Regions from separate parts of the Paraneptunicella aestuarii genome, predicted to be linked through region 1. Evidence: predicted binding sites of a transcription regulator. Region 1 holds the regulator's gene; each other region holds the start of a gene.
The links. The regulator sigma-54, encoded in region 1, starts transcription at its own class of promoters, with help from an activator protein. The targets are predictions, from matches to a motif close to GTTGGCACGNNNNTNGNNT.

Region 1 (7,563 bases):
GGTTCGGATGATGCCGTTACGTACATCTTCCGAAAGTTCTTCTAATACGTCACCGTGAAAATCAGGATCGAGGAGTTGCCATAGCACCGCACGGCTTTTAATTGGGGAGGCTTCCAGAAGCAGGGCAACATCAGCAGGAGCCATATGTTGAAGCATCTTACGGACATGAACATACATACCACTGCCAAGAGCCTGATTAATCGACTCTAGCTGTTCGGCAACATGTTGTCTTTCGAGTGCTTCTGCCATGTCATCCCTTGTGGAAGTTCAGGTTTAATTATGTGATAAAACCGATATGAGAAACCTGAGTAATGAATTCATTATTATTATTCAGATGACGATAGTATGACTTCGCCAACGTTTTGTTTTATCTGACTAATTCGTTTGTTGGTTAGGTCTGCTTAACCTGCTCTTATAGCCGTATAGTCTATAACAAGTGTAGCAAGAAAGGTACGGGTGTTATTCTTCTTCGTTGAATTTTGCCGTAATGAGCTCTTCAATCGCAGCTAAAGCCATTTCAGCATCTTCACCTTCCGACACGACCGTCACTTCTTTACCCTGATAGCTTTCCAGCATCATCAGGCCCAAAACACTGGCGGCAGAAGCAGTTTTGTCTCCCTGTATCAGGGTGATTTCAGCTTTAAACTGTTGGGCGACTTTAACAAGCTGCGTTGCAGCGCGAGCATGTAAGCCCAGTTTATTTACAATAACAAGATTCTTTTCCAGTCTCATACACTCACTCACTTCAATCTTACAGGGTAGATTGGCATTAACTGCTTAATTCGCGGTGTCTCACTTGTACATCTGGATGAGAGGCTTTAAATACATTAGCTAACATTTCGACGACATATACCGAACGGTGTTGACCACCAGTGCAACCAACGGCGACAGTAACATAGCTGCGATTATTGCGTTCCAAATGCGGTAACCAGGTCGCAATTAAACTTTGGATTTGCCAGACAAATTTGGCAACGATTGGTTGAGAACCAAGAAACACCTGAACAGGTGAGTCAAGGCCGGTTAATGGCTTAAGTTCAGGTTCCCAATGAGGGTTGGGTAAAAAACGGGCATCAAACACATAATCGGCATCTTTAGGAATACCGTGCTTGAAGCCAAAAGATTCAAATACCAACACTAATCTTGAGCTTTTCTTGCCCAAAATGCGCTCTCGCACTAATTCTGCCAATTGATGAACCGATAGCTTGTCGGTATCAATATACAAATCAGCACGCTCAGCGATTGGAGCAAGCACTCTACGCTCAGCTTTTATCGCCTCAGTAAGAGACATTTTTTGTTTCGAAAGCGGATGCAGACGACGAGTTTCACTAAAGCGCTTCAATAGCACATCGTCACTGGAATCAAGGAAGACAACGGTCACTTCCCAATTAGTGGGTAAGTAATCAAGAATTTCGTTCAGTTCGTCAGGATCTTTGGGAATGTTTCTAACATCAATGCTCACCGCCACTTCTTCATACTCATTTTCAACCGTATGGGTGAGGGTTGGCAGCAAGTTTACCGGAATATTATCGACACAGTAGTAGCCCAGATCTTCCAACGCTCTGAGCACGATGGTCTTTCCTGAACCTGAGTGACCACTGATGATAATCAGTTTCATACCAAAGCCTCATACAAAGCTTGTTCTGACTCAGCTTTACGTAACTTACGAACAATGTCTCGATCGTTGAGTTTATTGGCAATCGCTGAGAGGATTTTGAGATGGTCGGTGGTATCGTTTTCTGGAACCAGAATCGCAAAGAAAATATCAACAGGTTGATTGTCGATAGCGTCAAACTCTATTCCATCCTGACAGGTAATAATTAAAGCGATAGGTTTTAGCAAACCGGGCAAACGTCCATGAGGAAGTGCAATGCCATGCCCAATGCCCGTACTTCCCATGCGTTCTCTACTCAATAAACTGGTGAGAACTTCCTCTGAGTCTATTTCATCAGACACATCTGCGGCTAACAGACTCAAAAGTTCAAGGATTCGCTTTTTACTTGAGCACCCAATGGCACGTTTAATGCCGTTGGGTGCAAGGATGTCTTTAATATCCATTTTTCTGGTACTGCTTTAAGCTCTAATTAGTGCTTTTTAAGTTTCTCTTTGTATTTAATAACCTGGCGATCCAGTTTATCAATCAAAGAATCAATAGCAGCATACATATCTTCATGTTCAGATGCCGCGAAGATTTCACCGCCATCAATATGTAGTTTAGCTTCTGCTTTCTGACTTAGCTTCTCTACATTCAGGATCACGTGAACATTATTAATATGATCGAAGTGACGCTCCAATTTAGTAAATTTATTATCAACATAGTCGCGTAATGCGTCGGTAATTTCTACGTGATGACCAGTTAGATTAATTTGCATGATCGTCTTCCTTTTTTGGGAACGAGCCTATAACAAGCTCTTACGTTGGTTAGACGGAGGGATCGAGAGCGATTCCCGGTATTTTGCGATTGTTCGCCGAGCCACCATAATACCTTGGTCGGCCAACAATTCGGCAATCTTGCTATCGCTGAGTGGTTTAGCCTGATTCTCGGCAGCCACCAGCTTTTTAATCAATGCACGAATAGCGGTTGAAGAGCATTCTCCGCCATTCTCAGTAGCAACATGGCTACTAAAAAAATACTTCAACTCAAAGATACCTCTGGGAGTATGCATATATTTCTGGGTCGTAACCCGGGAAATTGTTGACTCATGCATATCTACCATTTCAGCCACATCATTTAACACCATAGGCTTCATCATTTCAGGCCCATGTTCAAAAAATCCTTGTTGCTGTTGAACGATACAATTGGCTACTTTCAACAAGGTTTCATTGCGACTTTCAATACTTTTGATAAACCAGCGCGCTTCTTGCACATGATTGCGAATAAACTGGCTATCATTGCTGCTTTTGGCACTTTTACTCATCGCAGCATATTGCTGATTAATATTCAGCTTTGGCACGCTATCAGGGTTTAATTCTACCATCCAACGTCCGTTTTTCTTACTTACCGATACATCAGGAATAATGTAATCCGGCTGTTGGGGATTAATTTCACTGCCGGGATGCGGATTTAACGTCTGTAATAACCGCAGCACTTCACGAAGTTGCTCTTCTTTCAGCTTAGCCTTACGCATTAATGTGCGGAAGTCTTTGCTCATTAACAGGTCTGAAAAATTTTTCAGAATGTCACGCGCTTCTTTCAGCCAAGGCGTGTCATCTTTAAATTGTGATAGCTGAACCAATAAGCATTCTTGTGGTGTATGAGACGCACATCCAACAGGATCGAACCATTGAATACGTTTACGAACACATTCCACTTCTTCCAGCTCTACATCTTCCAAGTCTAAACCCTGAAGTATTTCTTCGCTGGAAATCTTTAAATATCCGGAATCATCAACCGCATCAATAATAGCAATGGCAATAGCTTCGTCAGTTTCAGAGAAAGGGGTTAAGCGCATTTGCCACAGCAGATGATCCTGAATGGAATCGACCGTTTCTCCCTGATAGACATAATCATCGTCACTGCCGCTGGAAATAGGAGAAGGTGCGGGAGCTGAAGACGCACTGTAATATTCGTCCCAAGTGCTGTCTACTGGCAACTCGTCAGGCATTGATGCACTTTCCAGTACATCAGAGGTATCCATTGAATCTGATGATGTATCAGGATAATCATCACCATTTAATTTTTCTAACTGGCTGTCGAAATCATTTTCGTTGTCAGAGCTATTGTGGTCATGCTCTTCAATTTCCAACAAAGGATTAGCATCTAACGCTTCCTGTATCTCCTGACGTAAATCAAGCGTAGACAATTGCAGCAATCGAATTGCCTGCTGCAATTGTGGCGTCATCGTTAATTGTTGACTGAACTTAAGCTGTAATGATGGTTTCATCTATATTGGGTGCTTATATTTTCGGTCGTTGCGAGGCTTTGTTATCCGCTTCTTCCAATTGTTTAACTATAACGTGAATTGTTCGCCCAGGTATACATCTCTGACCTGTTGATTGTTTAAAATCAATTCTGCGTTTCCTTCGGCGATAACTTGACCATGGCTCACAATGTAAGCATGTTCACAAACATCCAGCGTTTCTCTTACATTGTGGTCGGTGATTAAAACACCAATGCCACGCTCTTTTAAATGTTGAATAATCTTCTTTATATCATTTACCGAAATCGGGTCAACTCCAGCGAAAGGCTCATCCAATAATATAAATCGAGGATTCGCAGCCAGAGCTCGGGCAATTTCAACCCGACGACGCTCGCCGCCCGACAGACTCATACCTAAATTGTTACGAATGTGTCCAATATTGAACTCATCCAACAAGTCATCGGCTTCTTGTTCACGTTGCTCATCACTCAATTCTTTGCGCGTTTGCAATATCGCCATTAAATTCTGATATACGGTCAATTTTCGAAAAATCGAGGCTTCTTGCGGCAAATAACCAATACCATGGCGCGCACGAATATGCATAGGTTGTAGTGTCAGGTCTTGCTGATCAATGAATATCTGCCCTTGGTCTAATGGAACCAAGCCTACAATCATGTAAAAAGTGGTCGTTTTACCCGCCCCGTTAGGACCCAGTAAGCCAACGATCTGCCCAGCACTGACTTCAATAGAAACGTCCCGAACAACTTGTCTGGATTTATATGACTTGGCGAGATGCGTGGCGCATAAGGTAGACATTATTTTTTGTCTTCTCCCTTTTTCTTCGCGGCTTCTGGACGGAAAACCGTAACAACTCGACCTTCTTCACCGTTTTGGCCTTCGGCTGATAGCTGCTGCTTATCGAGATTAAAAGTGATGGAGTTACCTTTTACCATGCTGCTGTTTTGATGTAGCTCTGCATCGCCTGTTAAGGTTAACGTGCGGTTTGATACTTGATATCGGATCTCATTGGCAACGGCGCGAATGTCAGAACCATCGTCCATGGTTTGGCTGTAAATAGCAGGATTACCACGAGCAATAAAAACTTCTTTGCCTTCACCTTGAGAAGCATTCACTTCCACTTCCTCAGCGTCAATTTTCAATGAGCCCTGAGAGATATGAACGTCTTCTTTAAAGATAGATGTCTTGCTTTTACCATCGACAAACTGGGATTTTGAATCAACCGTAATCGGCAGTTTAAAATCCTGACTGTCGGCTTGCACCAAACTAATGCAACCGACCGCTACGGCACATACCAATGCCATTTTAGCCATTCGCTTACATGACATATTAGTTAACCGCTTTAGGGTTAAATACGGTTTGAACATGATCAATTAACTCAAACTTTCTGGTTAATAAGTTAGCGACAAATCCATTGCTATGAATAACATAATCCTGACCGGTAATGATCACTGGTTCATTGGATGTCATGGTCTTGTCAGTTAAATTTATTTCTATAAAACTGGTTTCAATCTGCTGCACAAAACCTTCGTCATTCAAGGTTTTAATCAGTACATTGTTTTCCAGCTGAATACGATTATCTTCGTATAAAGTACCTTCCAGAGCATTCACCTGCCAAGGCGACTCTGTTCGCTCAGTAAAAATAGTGTATCGAGGACGCTCAAACACTGTGAACCCAAGCTCTTCAAAATGTTCCATTTTGGTCGCGAAAACCTTATGTGACACCATCCCCTGCTTGTTATACAGGGTACTGAGCATTTCATTTGCCTGGTAGTTAGCTTGCCAACCAAGCTCATCCTCTTCGGTCTGCTGTTCTTTGTCTGTTTCCATCCACATGGGGAGATTTAATAGCAAAATCAATAGAAACAGGAAAAGAATACTGACGGTTAAGCGATTCATAGCCACCCTCTACCAACAAGTGGTGTCTCTGAGTTAAAGACTATGAATTCACAAAGCATCAAGCGACTCCGGCTTTTAACAAATCAAGCATATTCAGTGCGCCAACAGGGATGCGATTGTTATCTAACACCACAAGTCCATTGATACTGCGGGTTTCCATGATGTTAAGCGCTTCAGCTGCCAGCATATCTGCGGTGACCGTTACCGCGCTTTTAGTCATGACATCAGCAATCGGCGTATGATGGATATCAACTTTAGCATCAATAACGCGTCGCAAATCACCATCCGTAAAAATACCTTCAAATTGACCGGCATCGTTCACAACAGCAGCCATGCCCAAACCTTTATTGGAAATTTCCAATAAAGCTGAGCTTATGGTTTCTTTGCTATCCACAATCGGAACCTGATCACCGGAGTGCATGACATCAGCCAATTTCAATAACAACTTGCGTCCCAAAGCACCCTGCGGGTGAGACAACGCAAAATCATCGGAAGAAAACCCTCTGGCATCCAGCAATGCGATGGCTAACGCATCTCCCATAACCAAAGTCGCGGTTGTACTGGATGTGGGCGCCAAACCAAGGGAGCAGGCTTCTTTTTCTACCTTGATACAAAGGTGAACATCTGAATATTCCGCCAAGCGTGAGGCAGGGTTCCCAGACATGGCAATAATACGGATCCCCATGCGCTTCACTACGGGTAATAAAGCGAGCACTTCATCCGTTTCACCGGAATTGGAAATGGCCAGCAACACATCCTGCTTGCTGAGCATGCCCAAATCGCCATGGCCAGCCTCTCCGGGATGCATATAAAATGCAGGCGTTCCCGTACTGGCAAGTGTCGCAGCAATCTTATTAGCTATGTGGCCCGACTTACCCATACCAGTAACAACAACCTTGCCAACACATCCCAACATCATTTCACACGCTTGGCTAAAATCTGTAGAGATATATTGCTTAAGATCTTCTATGGCTTTGGTTTCAATCTCTAGTACACGTAGACCGGAGTTAATGTAATTATCAGTATTATTCATTCTAAAAAGTCGTAAACATCTTAAATACTGTGCAGCAATACAACCAGGTACGCCACGAATCCAGCTAATAACAAGCCGCCCTGCCAACGATTGATACTGCGGTTGCCACCAATATTGAAACTAAAAGCGACCAGTAACATGGTAGCACCGAGCATGACGTACATATCCCGGTCGATGGCACCTGGGTCAATAGCCCCCGGAGCAATGAGTGCCGGCATCGCCAATACCGCCAATATGTTGAAAATATTGGAACCGATGATGTTACCCATTGCCAGATCGTCTTCATTTTTCAGTACGCCAGCAATACTGGCCGCCAACTCAGGCAAGCTGGTGCCAATCGCAATAATGGTCAACCCGATAACCAGATCGCTCATACCAAAATGGCGCGCAATCACTACCGCGGAATCCACCATATAACTGGCACTAATCGGCAAAATGAACAGACCAACAACGACCCACGTAATAGCTAAGCCCGTTCCAACATTAACCGGTAACTCTTCATCAACCTCGCTGCCCAAAGGGTCTCGCTTGTCGGCTCTTATTGACAACCAGGTCAATCCACCGATGACAAAAAAGAACAGCACCATCAACACGGCGCCTTCCCAAAACTTAAAGATATAGTCAGCTAGAAACAGAGAAGCAATAAGGGAAACGATCATTAACAGAGGTAATTCTCGTTTAATGGTTCCAGAACGAACCATAATAGGTTTTAACATTGCGGTAAGAGCAAGCACCAACATGATATTGGTAATATTT
Region 2 (7,563 bases), 1.3 Mb from region 1:
GCGAATAGTGTCAGCAGTAGTTACGATCAAACATACAAGGCGCGTCACCCGGTTTTTGCTGCTGCATTGGATCAAGCCAATCAGGATCAAACGAGAGGGACTGGTGTTGAGGTGTTGGGTGTGGTTGAAAGTCAGAAGCCTTTGCAGGTTGAGTATTCACCGGGTCACCCAATGGCTGATGAAAATGGCTACATCTACAAGCCTAACGTTAACATCGTTGAGGAAATGGCAGACATGATGTCAGCGTCAAAAAGCTATGAAACCAATGTTCAGGTTGCCGATACAACCAAGCGAATTTTTAGTCGTGTTCTGATGCTCGGTCAAGGTCGTTAGGGGTAAATAATGTCTAGCATAAGTGGTTTAGATACAGGGCTATACTGGCCCTCTGAAGATGCTGTTCCGGTTGCTGATAATAGTAATTCACAACTATCGCAGGAAGACTTCTTCGCCATGTTAACTGAGCAATTGTCGAATCAGGATCCCACCAAACCGGTAGACAATGATCAAATGGTTGCCCAGATGACGAGTTTCACAATGGCAGACAGCTTATCCAGGCTGAATGATAAATTTGATGCTTTTGCTCAGTCCATGAACTCGAATCAGGCTCTTCAGGCAAGTAGCTTGATTGGCCAGGAAGTTCTGGTTAATGCCGATTCAGGTACAACTTGGAAAGAAGGCAATGTGTATGGAGCGATCGTTGCTGAAACAGATGTAGAAAACCTGCAGATTCAAATAACTGATGAATATGGTCAGGTGGTCAGAACGATTGAAGGCGGTTCACAGAGCGCGGGTAATATCTCATTTGGTTGGGATGGTACTGACGACTACGGCAACTTCTTGCCTCGCGGAAAATATATCATTGAAGCCAATGGCACTGTGGGTGGGCAAAACCAGTCACTGGATGTGGTGATGGAAGCTCAGGTAACAGGATCTGCGGTTGCCGCTGATGATATGAAAGATGTGCAAATTATCATTGAAGATCAGGCCGGGCAGGTTATCCGCAATATTGATGTCGGCAACCAATATGCTGGCAGTATCGATTTTGGCTGGGATGGTACAGATAACAATGGATATCTCGTTCCCCCTGGCGATTACAAAATAAAAATACAGGGAACAGTGAATGGTCAGGACGAAGCATTGCAATTTGGCATTAACCGCCGAGTTACAAGCGTGAGTCTGACTGGCAGTGGAACTGATGGTGTCATCCTGAATTTAGCGGGTGATCAGAATATTAAACTTGCTGATGTTATACGGGTCGGCGGTTGATAAAAATCCAAGAGGAGAATACGAATGTCCTTTAATATAGCACTGAGTGGAGTTTCTGCTGCTCAGAAAGATTTGGATACTACAGCCAATAACATTGCGAACGTTAATACGGTTGGTTTTAAAGAATCTCGAGCCGAGTTTGGCGATGTATTTGCTGCATCATTATTGTCGGGCGGCAGAACTAAAGTGGGTGACGGTGTGTTGACTAATGAAGTCGCGCAACAGTTCTCACAAGGTAGCTTGCAGTTCACGAACAATGCCTTGGATTTGGCGGTTACCGGAAACGGCTTTTTTGCCACGGTTCCTGAGCAAACATCTCGAGATTTCTCTTTTACTCGAGCAGGCCAATTCAAACTGAATGACGACAACTTTGTTGTTAATTCCAATGGTGACAACCTATTGGGATTCCCGGTAAACGCCGATGGTACATCAGCATCAGTTGCATTAAGTACCGCAACACCGGTACGTATTCCGGATTCATCTGGCTCTCCAACACCAACTTCTGCTGTTGATATGAGAATGAACTTGCCGGCGGGTGTTAATGGTGTTGATCCATTGTTATTTAATCCGGCGGATCCGTTAACTTTCAATGCATCTACCTCAGTGACCATTTATGACTCGCTAGGTGATTCACACGTAATGACGTATTACTTCATGAAGGATGCGGGCGCGACTAACGAATGGTTGGTTACGGTTGAAGTAGATAATACGCCTATCGAAATCACCGATGACACCGGAACCGGCTTTGCTGGTGCCATCGCTGCAAATACGGTTGGGACAACCTTTTCCGCGCCAGGTATTCCTGCGTTCAGAATGGTATTTAGCCCAGGTGGTGACTTCACGGGTATTCAAAACTCACAAGGTACATTTCAACCTACAGGTGACGTAGTGACCATGCCATTAGGTAATCCACCTATCAATAATGGTGCATCTACTACGCAACAAATTACTTTGGACTTTGCATTGGATGCCGCGAACGCAACACCAGATGAACCGACTCAGTTTGCTTCTAACTTTGAGGTAACGTCACTGGAGCAAAATGGTTTGCCAGTAGGTCGATTGACTGGTATCGATATCGGCCCTGACGGTTTGGTTCGTGCAACCTTCTCGAATGGTACTTCCACACCGATTACTCGAGTTGCGCTGGTTCGTTTTGCTAACGAGCAAGGTTTGACTCAGGCGGGTAATACACAATGGAAAGAAAGTATTTTGTCAGGCGAAGCTTTGGCAGGTGAGGCAACAACCGGAACATTCGGTACGATTAACTCATCGGCGTTGGAACAGGCTAACGTAAACCTGACTACCGAATTGATTGATATGATTATCGCGCAACGGAACTTCCAGGCCAATTCAAGAGCGTTGGAAGTCAATAACCAGTTAAACCAGACGGTATTGAATATCCGATAAATTGACACTGTAAGTACGAAGTTGAGGTCGCCAAAAAAGCGGCCTCAATTCATTCTTCCTTCCAAAATCTCTTCTTCCATATCCTTTATTTATAAGCCTTACAGGCTTGTTTTGTTATTTCTGTACACATTGGCACCAACATTGCTTTAGTCTGATTAAGATTAATTACGTCAGATTATTGTCATGGATAAAATGCTTTATATCGCAGCGAGCGGAGCAAGTCAGGACTTGCTGGGTACTGCGGTACGTTCTAACAACCTGGCAAATGCTCAGACTACAGGTTTTAAAGCTCTGCTAACTCAAGCCAGAGCCATGCCCGCCTTTGGTGATGGTTTACCAACTCGTGTCTTTGCAATGACCGAGGGCTATGCCAATAAAATGACTGGTGGTTCCATGGTTCAAACCGCCCGTGATATGGACTTAGCCATTCAGGGCGATGGTTGGTTTGCTGTTCAAGATGCTAAAGGCAATGAAGCCTATACCAGAGCCGGAAGTTTCCAGGCTGCGGCAGATGGTATGTTGCAAGATGCTCATGGTAATCCTGTCATGGGTGATGGCGGCCCGATTTATCTTCCACTTCCTTTGGATAATCTCAATTTTGCGGTAGATGGCACCATTACTGTTCGCCCTCAAGGCGCGCCAGAGAACGTGCAAGAGGAATTGGGGAGATTGAAGTTGGTCAATCCTGATGTGCGCGATTTGGTTCGTGGTCAAGATGGATTGTTCCGAACCAAAGACGGCAATGAGGCCGAGCTGGATCCCACAGTACGAATTCGTAGTGGCGTTTTAGAGTCCAGCAACGTCAATCCGATTGATGAAATGATGAAAGTAATGGAGTTGCAAAAGCATTACGAGATGCAAGTCAAGATCATGAAGAAAGCCGACGAACTTGATATGCGTGGCAACCAGTTGCTCAGAATTATTTAACGAATATTTAGATTTGATTAAACAGGGTGGAGGTGACTTATGCACCCAGCATTATGGATCAGTAAAACTGGATTGGATGCGGCACAAACTGATGTGTCGGTCATTTCCAATAACCTGGCAAACGCCAGTACGGTCGGTTTTAAGAAAGATCGCGCTATTTTTGAAGATCTTCTGTATCAGAACATCAATCAACCCGGTGGTCGTTCTTCTGCAGATACCGAGTTACCTTCCGGCTTAATGCTAGGTGCAGGTAGCAAGGTTGTGGCAACGCAAAAAGCACATACACAAGGTAACCTGATCACAACAGATAACGCTTTGGACATGTCAATTCAAGGGCGTGGATATTTTGAAATTCTGCAACCTGACGGTTCTTTGGCGTATACCCGAAACGGTCAGTTCACTTTGGATAACCAAGGTCAAATCGTTACTCCGGGCGCGGGTTTCCTGTTGCAGCCTAACATTACTATTCCTGAAGATGCTCAGCAAATCACCATTTCTCAGGATGGTGAAGTATCAGCAACGGTTCGTGGACAAGCAGACCCTATCGTACTTGGACAGTTAAACCTGTCTGACTTTTTGAACCCTGCTGGATTGCAGCCAATCGGGCAAAACCTGTATGTGGAAACGGCGGCAAGCGGTAACCCCATTCAGGGTATTCCTGGTTTGGACGGTATCGGTTCAATTGCACAAGGTTCGCTGGAAACTTCCAACGTGAACGTAACGGAAGAACTGGTGAATCTGATTGAAAGTCAACGTTTGTATGAGATGAACTCCAAAGTGATTTCATCGGTTGATCAGATGTTGAGTCAGGTTATTCAGCAGCTTTAATCATTAGTTAACGAATTTGGTGAGGGTAGTGAAATGAGGTCATTAGTAAAAACAGTCAGCATTACATTGTGTTCCGTTGGAATGCTGTCGGGCTGTATGTCAACGGCTCATCATGAACCCATGCCTAATGATCCATTTTACGCACCTATTATTCCTGATATGCCCTCAGAAAAAGTGAATGATGATGGCAGTATTTTTCAGGCAAGTATGAGTAGTAGCCTGTATTCCGACGCAAAAGCGCGCCGAATCGGCGACATCATCACGGTTATTTTGCGTGAAAACACCACCGCGACCAAGTCGGCAAAAACCACCATGGGACGTGACAATGCCATGACAGTCGAGCCAATCATTGGCTTGGGTGGGCAGAATGTTACGGTTGGCAACCAGTCTATTCAAATGGATTTGAACACATCGAATTCCTTTGAAGGTGATGCTCAGGCGAATCAGAGTAATAACCTGAATGGCAACATTTCAGTCACCGTGGTTCAAGTGTTGCCCAACAGTAATTTGGTTATTCGTGGCGAGAAATGGCTAACCCTCAATAGCGGTGATGAGTATTTGCGCTTAACAGGCATTGTTCGCCCGTCGGACATTAATCCGGCGAATGAAGTGTTATCGACCAAAATCGCCAATGCCCGTATCAAATACAGTGGCACGGGGGAGTTTGCCAGAACCCAGGAACAAGGCTGGTTAACCAAATTCTTCTCATCGTCCTGGTGGCCATTTTAAGTTGAACGTGGAGAGAACAATGAAACAGTTACTGATATTAATGGGATTGATGCTGTTGTTGCCTCTGAATGTTCAGGCTCAACGCGTGAAAGATGTTGCCACCATTCAAGGTGTGCGTAGTAACCAGTTAGTGGGTTATGGTTTGGTTGTCGGTTTGCCAGGAACGGGTGAGCAAAGTCCCTTCACTGAACAAAGTTTCCGTGCCATGTTGTCAAATTTCGGTATTGCACTGCCCAGCAACGTCAAGCCAAAAATCAAGAACGTGGCTGCTGTAGCGGTTCATGCTGAATTGCCGCCATTTATCAAGCCGGGTCAAACCATTGATATTACCGTATCGTCTATTGGCGAAGCGGGAAGCTTGCGTGGTGGAACCTTGTTGCAAACCTTCCTTAAAGGTGTCGATGGCAATGTTTATGCGATTGCGCAAGGGAGTTTGGTGGTCAGTGGTTTCGGCGCCGAAGGTGCTGATGGTTCTCGTATTGTCTCTAACACGCCAACAGTCGGACGTATCGCTAATGGGGCTATTGTTGAACGTAGTGTTCCTAGCGGTTTAATGACCAATGACTATTTAACGCTGAACCTGAATTACCCGGATTTTGGTACTGCCAAGAATTTGGCTGAAACGATTAACCGTCGTTTGGGAGCGGATCCGTCAAAAGGCTACGTGATCGCAACACCTATTGATGCTGCTTCAGTGCGAGTGTCTGCTCCACGCGATGTAGGTCAGCGAGTTGGATTTCTTGCCACACTACAAGATTTTGAATTTACCCCGGAAGAAGCCCCTGCTCGGGTGGTTATTAACAGCCGCACCGGCACGATTGTTATCGGTAAAGAAGTGCGCTTGTTACCTGCGGCGATCACTCACGGTGGGCTGACAGTGACCATCGCGGAAAATCAAACCGTATCGCAACCCAATGCTTTTGCGCAGGGGGAAACGCAAACGACGACACAATCCATAGTCGACGTGAATCTTGATGATACCCGTATGTTCAAATTTGAGCCGGGTGTGACCTTGGATCAGTTAGTTCGTGCAGTGAATGAAGTAGGTGCTGCGCCGGGTGACTTAATGGCAATTCTTGAAGCGCTACGTGAAGCCGGAGCGTTACAAGGTCAGTTGATTATTATCTAATCAGGCAGGTCAATATCATGGATATGTCAGCTCAAGTACAAAGCCAAATCGACCAAGCTCAAGTCGCCTATGACATCAAAGGTTTGGATGTGCTGCGCCAAGGTGCGCAAAAAGGCGATAGAAAGGCATTGGAAGCAACGGCTGAGCAGTTTGAAGCGATTTTCGTTCGCATGATGTTGAAATCTATGCGTGATGCTACCGATGCCTTGGCTGATGAAGATAGTCCGTTTAATTCGCAACAAGTGAAGTTTTATCGCGATATGCAAGATCAGCAAATGGCGTCTGATTTAGCGAAAAATGGCAACCTGGGTTTGGCGGAACTCATTATGCAACAGCTTGACCCAGAAGGAAGTGGTGTTATATCGGCAAGTGTTATTCGCAGTGGTGCGAATATGTCAGATTTTCATACTGGTAACACGAACAGCACTTCTGCAAAACTGGATTTGCCGGTAATGAAGTCTTCCGATTCTTCAGAGTCAAGTCGCGCAGAATCAAGTCGTGGTGTGGCTTATAAGAAATCAGCCTTTGAATCACCCGAAGCCTTTATCGAATCATTATTACCTGTGGCTGAAAAAGTGGCCGGAGAGTTGGGGTTGGATCCTAAAGCGCTTGTTGCTCAAGCGGCAGTAGAAACGGGCTGGGGTCAACACATGATCCATTCTTCCAGCGGTGAAAATTCTCATAACCTGTTTGGTATCAAAGCTAACCGCGATTGGTCGGGAGACAAACAGGTGGTCGAAACACTGGAATACAACCAGGGTTTAGCTAGGAAACAAAAAGCGGCTTTTCGTTCTTACGACGATTTCCATGCGTCAATGCAGGACTATGTGCAGTTTATTAAAGACAGTCCTCGTTATCGCAATGCCGTGGAGCAGTCAGCCGAACCCAAGGCCTACTTTCAGCAGTTGCAACAGGCTGGTTATGCAACTGACCCGGCATATGCTGAGAAAGTGATGTCGGTATTTAACAGTGAAAAGCTGTCTTCTTTATCAGCTCGAAGCTCTATTTGAGTGTTAAGGCGAGGAACTTATTGTGATTGATTTATTCACCGTTGCATCGTCAGGATTACAAGCGCAAAACCAGCTGTTGAATACAGCCGGTAAGAACATCGCGAATGTAAACACCGAAGGTTATGTTCGTGAGCGTACAACTCATGTTACTCAAGAATTGGGTGGCGTAGGTCGTGCAACAACCGAACGTGTTATTGACCGATTTGCGCAAAATCAGCATCGTCGTGATACGTCGGTATTGGGTTTATACGAAACCTATACGGCGAA
Region 3 (7,563 bases), 1.5 Mb from region 1:
CCTCGACAAGTCACCAATTTCATCCTGGGTTTTGGAAAGCGGAATATTGCCGATAATTTTGCCGTTATGGTCGATAGCGGCTTCGGTTTGATTGCGCAGATTACGAATACGAAAAGACATACGCGAAGCGAACAGAAATAGCACGATAGTGCCGGAAAACATGACCGCGAGAATGACGTTAAACAGCTTTTCCAACGCTTTGTTTCTTAAGGTGCGAATGCCATGAGTGGTTTGTTCAACCACAACCGCGCCCATTACGGTTCCATCAATCCAGATGGGATGAGTGGCTGAAAGGATCACAGCTTTGTTGTCAGGCGTCAGTCGCCAAAGCGCATCGGGCTTTCCGGTTAGCGCACTTTCAATATCTTTGCCTTCTAAGGCATAGGCGTCTTGTAATTCATCTATGAACTCGGATGGTGGTTTGGTGAGTATTTTGTAGTACAGAGGCAGTAGCCATTCTTGCTCGATATACTGCCATCCATTTTGCCACCATTGAGGGTCAGAAGCTGTGTTGTCTCTCAATGTTGTGTTCATACCTGTGGATTGCAATATATCACCAGAACGCGCCATGACTCGCCGATGTTTATCTAATACCCAAATACGAGCACCAGAGTATTGCAAGCCTTTGATGATCTTCTCTATTTCAGGCGAAGGAACCAATAACGTGCCGAGGGAGTCTGGTTGATTGGGGTTGGCTGTACCAATGCGTAAGATTTGATTTTCCAGTGCGCTGTTATTTGGAGCACCCTGATCAATGTTTTCATCCACATCGACAATGGCAAAGGCGATATTATCCGCCAGCATGTTGAGTGGAATTCTGATCTCAATGTTATAACCACTCCCTGAGTTATCTCTACCCGGAATGTGATTACGCCAATGTCCTTGAATACGGGGCTCAGGTTTTTGCGGACGATTCGATTCGAGATTATCGGTAAGTTCGTAGGTGTTTAGCCAGCCTGGTTGATAGTTGGCGACAATATAACGTTTGAACTCGCCTTCAGGTGTGGTGAGTGCAATATAGAGATGATCATTCAGGTCGATTCTTAAATTATTGCGAGGGCGCATTTTTATGTAATCGTCGTGTACCTCAAAATAGGCGTAAAGATAATCCCCGTAAATGCCAATCATATGGGTGAAGTTAAGGTCTTCGGCGCGATAGTTTGCAACGTCATCCAACAGGTATTTAGCGTCGTAATGAACCGCTAAATGGCGATAATCGAACCAGTCCTGCAAGCGACCATCCAGTTGTATTGGGTCGATGATCTGATGGGCGTACAAGTCTGTTCCGGGTTTAACATCGGTGAGGTAACTGGCTTGCTTGTTAAATAGAGTGGGGCGTTCGTGCAGAGCCGTTGCGACGGCTCTGGCCGTGCCTACCAGTGTTTGTTCCTGACCCACTCGCAAATAACTTTCCAACTCCCAAACGTATTGGTAGCCAAGCCAGGGGATGGCAAACAGGAAGAGTGATAAAAACAGCAGCTTGAGCCGTATACCGATGCGAAATGTCACAATGGATCTCTATTCATTTAAAGCCTAAACGCTGCGCTTCCAACGGTAGCCCATACCGTACACGGTTTCGATGGAATCAAATTCAGGATCCAGTTGCATGAACTTTTTACGAATGCGTTTAATGTGCGAGGTGATGGTGGTGTCATCCACGACCATGCGCGATTCATCCATGAGTTGCTGGCGGCTTTTAACATGCCCTGCATATTTGGCAATGGCGTGAAGCATCCAGAATTCGGTTACGGTGAGTTCAATCGGTTGTTCTTGCCAGTTCACTGTCATGCGGTTGCTGTCCATTCTCAGCTTGCCTTGCTGCACTATGTCTTCTTGGTGTTCCGGGGTTAACAATAATTCTGAACGTCGGAATAGCGCGGCTATTCTGGCAATAAGGTGTGGCAGGCTGATGTCTTTGGTTAGGTAATCATCAGCGCCCATGCGTAAGCCACAAATGGTATCGAAATCGTTATCTCTGGCAGTGAAGAAGATAATAGGGAGAGTTTTGGATAATCCTCTTAATTGCTGACACAAGGCAAAGCCGCCGTCTATTTCATTCTGTAGGCCAATATCAATAATGGCTAAGTCCGGCAGTCGTTGACTAAACGCGCTTTCTGCTGAAGGTCGGTCGGCAAAGCTTAATACGGTATAACCTTGACGTTGCAGCGCTGCGGTATAGTTTTCCCGAATGGCCGGATCGTCTTCAATTAATGCGATGCGTTTAGACATGGATGAACTGAGCCCTTGATTAATATTGGTTCCTGTATTGCGAATGGTTAACTAAAAAAGCCTGCGATGCCAGCAATAACTAGCTGTTCTGCGCAATTTCCATTTTCTTGCCACATTTGATCTGCACATTGCCATTTTGTTTCCCGTTTCACGTCATTTCCGGGCTGTTTAATAACCCTGAGCTCGGGATACGTAACAATCTTCCAGCACCGTTACTCCGCACCTCAGTATCCCGAGCTCAGGGTGCTGAGGTTTTTATTACATAACTGTTCCAAATCATCAGTTACCTACAGAAATTGGTGAGCAGACCCTCAGCCGCAGGGAAGCGGCTGTGGAGCCTCAATGGATTTCTTTCTTAAATAAAGAGACGGCGAGTCTGCGATCAATTTCTGTAGGCGACTTGCAGTTATGTGCACTTACTTTGAACAAGAAAACGCAGAAATAATTGGATATTGTGGAGACTTAACAAATGAAAAAAACATCTTTATCAATCAGCTTGGCAAGCTTGATCACTGGGTTGGCATTTTGTGGTCAACTTGCTGCTGCTCCCACTGAAACTCAGGATGAGACGACTTCTTCTCATCGCGGCATTATTGGCTTAAGTTCCGGGTTAGCCATTGGAGCCGTTGTTGCTGGCCCGATTGGCGCGATGGTGGCGGGTATTACTGGAGTGTTAATTGCCGAGGATGCTGATAATAAGGAAGAGAAAGATTTGCTTATTAGTCATCTGGAACAGCGACAACAAGAGCTGGATGCGTTGTTGACTCGATATCAGGCGCTTTTAGCGAAAAACGAGCTCTATGAAGCGGAAAATGAGCTTTATAAAGAAGCGTTGGTGAAGCAGGAGTCGAACGTTGAACTGATGCCGCTAGAGAGCAATATTCAATTTACATCGGCGTCGTATCAGTTATTGCCACACTACAAAGACAGTTTGGGCAAATTAGCCGAGCAGCTTAGACAACAACCACAGCTTAAGATAACGCTTCAGGGCTATGCCGATCGCAGGGGAGAGTCTGATTACAATCAGGGGTTATCGGAGCAAAGAGCGCAATCGGTCAGGGCTTTTTTAATCGCTCATGGCGTACAAGAGAAACAAATTGAAACGGTAAGCTACGGTGAAGAACAACCGATTGTGCAGAGCCAGAACTGGGAGAACGACTTCTTCGATCGTCGCGTTTTATTGCGAGTTTATAATCCGGACAAAGTCATGACGGCTTCACAGTAAATCATCTCCTGAATTATTTTAATTTGAGTGATAAGGGAAAACTTAACCTCATATATGGCAGCAAACCTGTCCCTGTTATCAAAAAAATGCATTCTTGCAATACGGGAGGAGACCATATATGAGGTTATATACAAGGATGTGAAGCTTAATTCTTCTGACAAGTGCTATTTAGAAAGCGGAAATTCCATCGTGATCACAGCACCACCTAACATGCCGTTGTCGATAAGTAATCGTCCTTCATAAGCTGAAACCAAATCGGAAACCACCGCCATACCAATGCCTTGTCCGCTTTCGTAGCTGTCGAGGCGTTTTCCTCGTTCTATCAATAGTTGTCGTTTGTCTTCCGGGATCCCGGGGCCATCATCAGCGACACAAATCGATAATTGTGAATCGGTACGTTTGGCTTCAATGATGACTTTACTTTCTGCGGCTTTGCAGGCGTTATCAACCAGATTACCCAGCATTTCCATTAAATCGGTTTCATCCCCAAAGAAGCCAATGTCTTTTGTTATATTGAGTTCAAAATCAATATCTTTGTCCCGATAGACTTTACTCATCGCTGAGCACAATTTTTGCGCAATAGGACGGATCAGGGTTTTCTGATTCCAACGGCTTCCAGTGCCAGCAACGGCTCGTTTTAATTGTCGTTGAATGATGTTGTTGATCTGTTCAACGGGTTCTCGACCTTGAGCGGGAAGGTCGGGCAAACCGGAAAGTACGGCAAGGGGAGTTTTAAGGCTATGAGCCAGATCGCCCAAGCTGTTTTTATAGCGTTGGCGCTGGTTTTCTTCCGTGTTGAGCAAATGATTCAAATTGGATTTCAGTTTTTCCAGTTCCGTGGGGTATTGGTCTGTGATTCTATTGGCGTTGCCTTTTTCGATACGAAGAATCTCATTGACTAATCGGCCAATTGGTCGTAGCGCGGTTTGCAGGGTGAAATACAGTAATGTCAGCAATATGATGGAAATAATGCCCAGCCAATACCATAGGGTGGTACGAAAATGCATGACTTCGGCATCGAAGCTACGCTTATCTTGAAACACGTGAAAATTAAAAGTTCTAAATTCTTCACCATTAGAAAATTCGGCTGTATAGGTATGAAGAAAGAAAGTACGGCTATTTTGTTGGATTTGAATGAATTGATCTTCGCCTACCGCTGGTAAACTCGGAACCATGGGAACTGGCCAATTCATGGATGAAAGGGATTTCCAGATAACGGTATTGCCATGGGTGATAATGCCATATAAGCCGGATTCTGGCAGATTGAATTGACCATTAATAATTAATTCCGGCATGTTGGAAATATTACCAATGATCTCAAATTCTGAAATCAATGTGAGAGTTTGTACCCTCATTCTTTCCAGCATGGCATGAGATAAACTGCCCACATAAGCGCGTTCAAGCGCATAGGCAATCATGGGAATAAACAACAACAGCGCTAAAAGCGCTGCTGAAAAAATACGAATTTTTAATGATAGACGTTTCATAAGTGCCTATTCATTCTATAACCTCTGCCTCGTAAAGTCTCGATGGGCTTGTATTGGTTTTCCGGGTCGAGTTTTTTACGTAATCGCCCAACAAATACTTCGATAACGTTACTATCCAGATCAAAATCCTGATCGTAAATATGCTCGGTTAGTTCTGTTTTGGAAATGATCTTTTTAGGATTCATTAACAGGTATTCCAGCACTTTATATTCGTAAGCGGTGAGATCCATAATTTCATCATTAACGGTGACTTCTTGAGACACGGTATCCAGAGAAATAGGCCCAATAGTGATTTTAGGGCTTGCTTGACCAGAAGCTCGTCTTATCAGTGCATTGATACGGGCAAGTAGTTCCTCTTCCTGAAATGGCTTGGTCAGGTAGTCATCAGCACCTGCTTCTAAACCTTCTACTTTTTCTTGCCAGCGGTCACGAGCCGTGAGAAGTAAAATAGGGGTGGTGATATTGTCTTTTCTAACCTGACGAATGAGCTCAAAACCATCCAGTAACGGTAGCCCTACATCCACAATCGCGGCGTCGTACGGATACTCTTGCATCAGGAATTTGGCTTTTTGTCCATCGTCAGCGAGGTCGACACTATAACCTTGCTGTTGCATGAGTTGATCAAGTTGGGTCAATAATCGGCTGTCGTCTTCAACTATTAATAATCTCATTTATGACCTTCTTTACATTGGCTTAAGCGGTGTTTGTATTTGGACGGTACGTTTGATCTCGACAGTGACAACGCGTCCTGATTTTTGCAGTAGTTTAACTTTATATATTGTTTGCAGTTGTTCAACTTTTAATATTCGTCCCTGAACTTTCAGTTTAGCTTTGCGTGCGGCTTGTGCTTTGTTATCCGCATAATCATCGTTGGTATCTTGCTGTTGCCAGGCAAATACCGAGAGAGTGGTTAGCAAAGAGATGATGAATATTAGATTACGCATTCAACGCTAATCTCAAAAAGACTCGGGGAAGCTGAAATTGGATTGATATCATATTGATGGTTTTGCCGTTTTGCTATCCATTCTGCTATTTCGAATAACTTCAATAAAGTAGGCATTGGTTTCGCACTGTCATAATAGTCTTATTCGCAGCCTATGCCTTGCTTGATACAAATTAACAAGCCTATTTGTGAGTCACTGAATCATAACTGAATTACGGCTGAGATAACCTTGAATATCATTGTTCGATTAAGTCGTTTTGTATGTTCGAGCTCAAAATGTGCCTAAATATCTCATCTTTTCGACATGTTTTTATCTGCTTTCTTATGAGGTTAAAGTGATATAAATATTTGGGCTTTATTTTCACTTCTGTTTTTCTTTTCATTTTTTATTAAAAGCCCGTGATATTAACTATTTAAAGGTGGTTTCACGGGGTTGTTTTTCTTTGCTTTATAATCAATTAGTTACATATGCTTATTAATGTTTATTTGAGTGTATCATTTGCAAATATCTCATTTGGTAATAAAAAATACACGAATGTTATTAATAGGTGTTGTAAGGAAAAATAAATTGTCTATATTCAGTGGGTTTGCTTTTTGGGATGCGGGGATAAATTATGTCAAACGGTTCAGGGGTTTACATTCATGTTCTTAGGGAAATTCTGACCAATAAGAACAGGGATGGCCAAGCGATCACTTTTAAACGCACTTTATGGAGGCTGCTGAAATGGCTGGTCGTCACAATATTGGTGTTGTTTCTTTTGTCTTCATTTTATGTTTACGTCGTTAAATGGGCTGAAAGTCGCGATGATTTACAGGATCGCGGTGCAAAAGGTATTGAAAATGGTTGGTTAGGTGAAACATACGCAACGCCGTTATATCTGGAGCAAGGTTGGTCTGCCTCTGATAGCCTCTGGTTTTACAACACAACACAAGGTTCGGGCTTAATGCCCTATGACTTTTTTGTTTCTTTGGAACAGGAAGGTTCAGAAACGCTGGTCACTGACTCTTCTTTTATTGATCACTTCCGTTATTTGCCTCAACACGCCAGTAAGTTTAACCCGGACGGATTACCCGTGGGTTTTGTTCGAGATGAATATCAGGGCGGCGACTATGTCGGTTTTACTTGCGCGGCATGTCATACCGGTCAGGTGAACTATTCTGGCCAGGCGCTACGTATTGATGGCGGCCCCAGTATGGCGGATATGGTAGGTTTGCTTCATGCGCTGGAAAGAGCGATGGACGAAACCCTGAAAGATTCTGCCAAACAAAAACGTTTTATTGACAGAGTGTTGGCTCGCAACAACGATTTTGATACGCCAGATGAAGTGATTGTCGGGCTGACCAAGTGGGCCAATGTTGTCGAGTTATATAACACTGTTAATCATGTGAAAAAGAGCAGTCGTTATGGATATGCTCGTCTTGATGCCTTTGGTCGCATTTATAATCGTGTATTGCAGCATGTGATCAATAGTGAGCAAGCGGCGGGCATATTGTCTTCGGTGGTTGGTGCAACGGGTGAAAGAATCCTGACTGACGCTGAGATAAAGAATGTTTTGGCTGGCATGAATAAGACCATCATGAACGATGATCAGTTTTATTTGCTGGTTTCCCGATTGCAATCAAAAGAACCGGGAATGCCTGGGTTAAATCAACGAGACATGCTGCGTGTTCGTAATGCA

Region 2: the regulator sigma-54 is predicted to act here: its motif matches at 2,802-2,820, upstream of flgF (flagellar basal-body rod protein FlgF).
Region 3: the regulator sigma-54 is predicted to act here: its motif matches at 2,326-2,344, upstream of pdsR (proteobacterial dedicated sortase system response regulator).

What each region holds. Positions count from the first base shown of each region.
Region 1 covers NZ_CP074570.1:4,497,022-4,504,584, forward strand. Annotated here, with positions in the region: gene mgtE (magnesium transporter) at 1-249, opposite strand, end outside; gene KIH87_RS17505 (HPr family phosphocarrier protein) at 460-732, opposite strand; gene rapZ (RNase adapter RapZ) at 770-1,615, opposite strand; gene ptsN (PTS IIA-like nitrogen regulatory protein PtsN) at 1,612-2,055, opposite strand; gene hpf (ribosome hibernation promoting factor) at 2,082-2,369, opposite strand; gene KIH87_RS17525 (RNA polymerase factor sigma-54) at 2,397-3,881, opposite strand; gene lptB (LPS export ABC transporter ATP-binding protein) at 3,948-4,673, opposite strand; gene lptA (lipopolysaccharide transport periplasmic protein LptA) at 4,673-5,188, opposite strand; gene lptC (LPS export ABC transporter periplasmic protein LptC) at 5,205-5,774, opposite strand; gene KIH87_RS17545 (KpsF/GutQ family sugar-phosphate isomerase) at 5,833-6,807, opposite strand; gene KIH87_RS17550 (calcium/sodium antiporter) at 6,828-7,563, opposite strand, start outside.
Region 2 covers NZ_CP074570.1:903,813-911,375, forward strand. Annotated here, with positions in the region: gene flgC (flagellar basal body rod protein FlgC) at 1-333, shown strand, start outside; gene KIH87_RS03700 (FlgD immunoglobulin-like domain containing protein) at 343-1,266, shown strand; gene flgE (flagellar hook protein FlgE) at 1,291-2,673, shown strand; gene flgF (flagellar basal-body rod protein FlgF) at 2,857-3,600, shown strand; gene flgG (flagellar basal-body rod protein FlgG) at 3,640-4,428, shown strand; gene flgH (flagellar basal body L-ring protein FlgH) at 4,462-5,157, shown strand; gene KIH87_RS03725 (flagellar basal body P-ring protein FlgI) at 5,177-6,286, shown strand; gene flgJ (flagellar assembly peptidoglycan hydrolase FlgJ) at 6,304-7,296, shown strand; gene flgK (flagellar hook-associated protein FlgK) at 7,319-7,563, shown strand, end outside.
Region 3 covers NZ_CP074570.1:2,960,967-2,968,529, reverse strand. Annotated here, with positions in the region: gene pdsS (proteobacterial dedicated sortase system histidine kinase) at 1-1,509, opposite strand, end outside; gene pdsR (proteobacterial dedicated sortase system response regulator) at 1,534-2,229, opposite strand; gene pdsO (sortase-associated OmpA-like protein PdsO) at 2,699-3,454, shown strand; gene KIH87_RS11505 (ATP-binding protein) at 3,619-4,941, opposite strand; gene KIH87_RS11500 (response regulator transcription factor) at 4,938-5,612, opposite strand; gene KIH87_RS11495 (PepSY domain-containing protein) at 5,625-5,885, opposite strand; gene KIH87_RS11490 (di-heme-cytochrome C peroxidase) at 6,499-7,563, shown strand, end outside.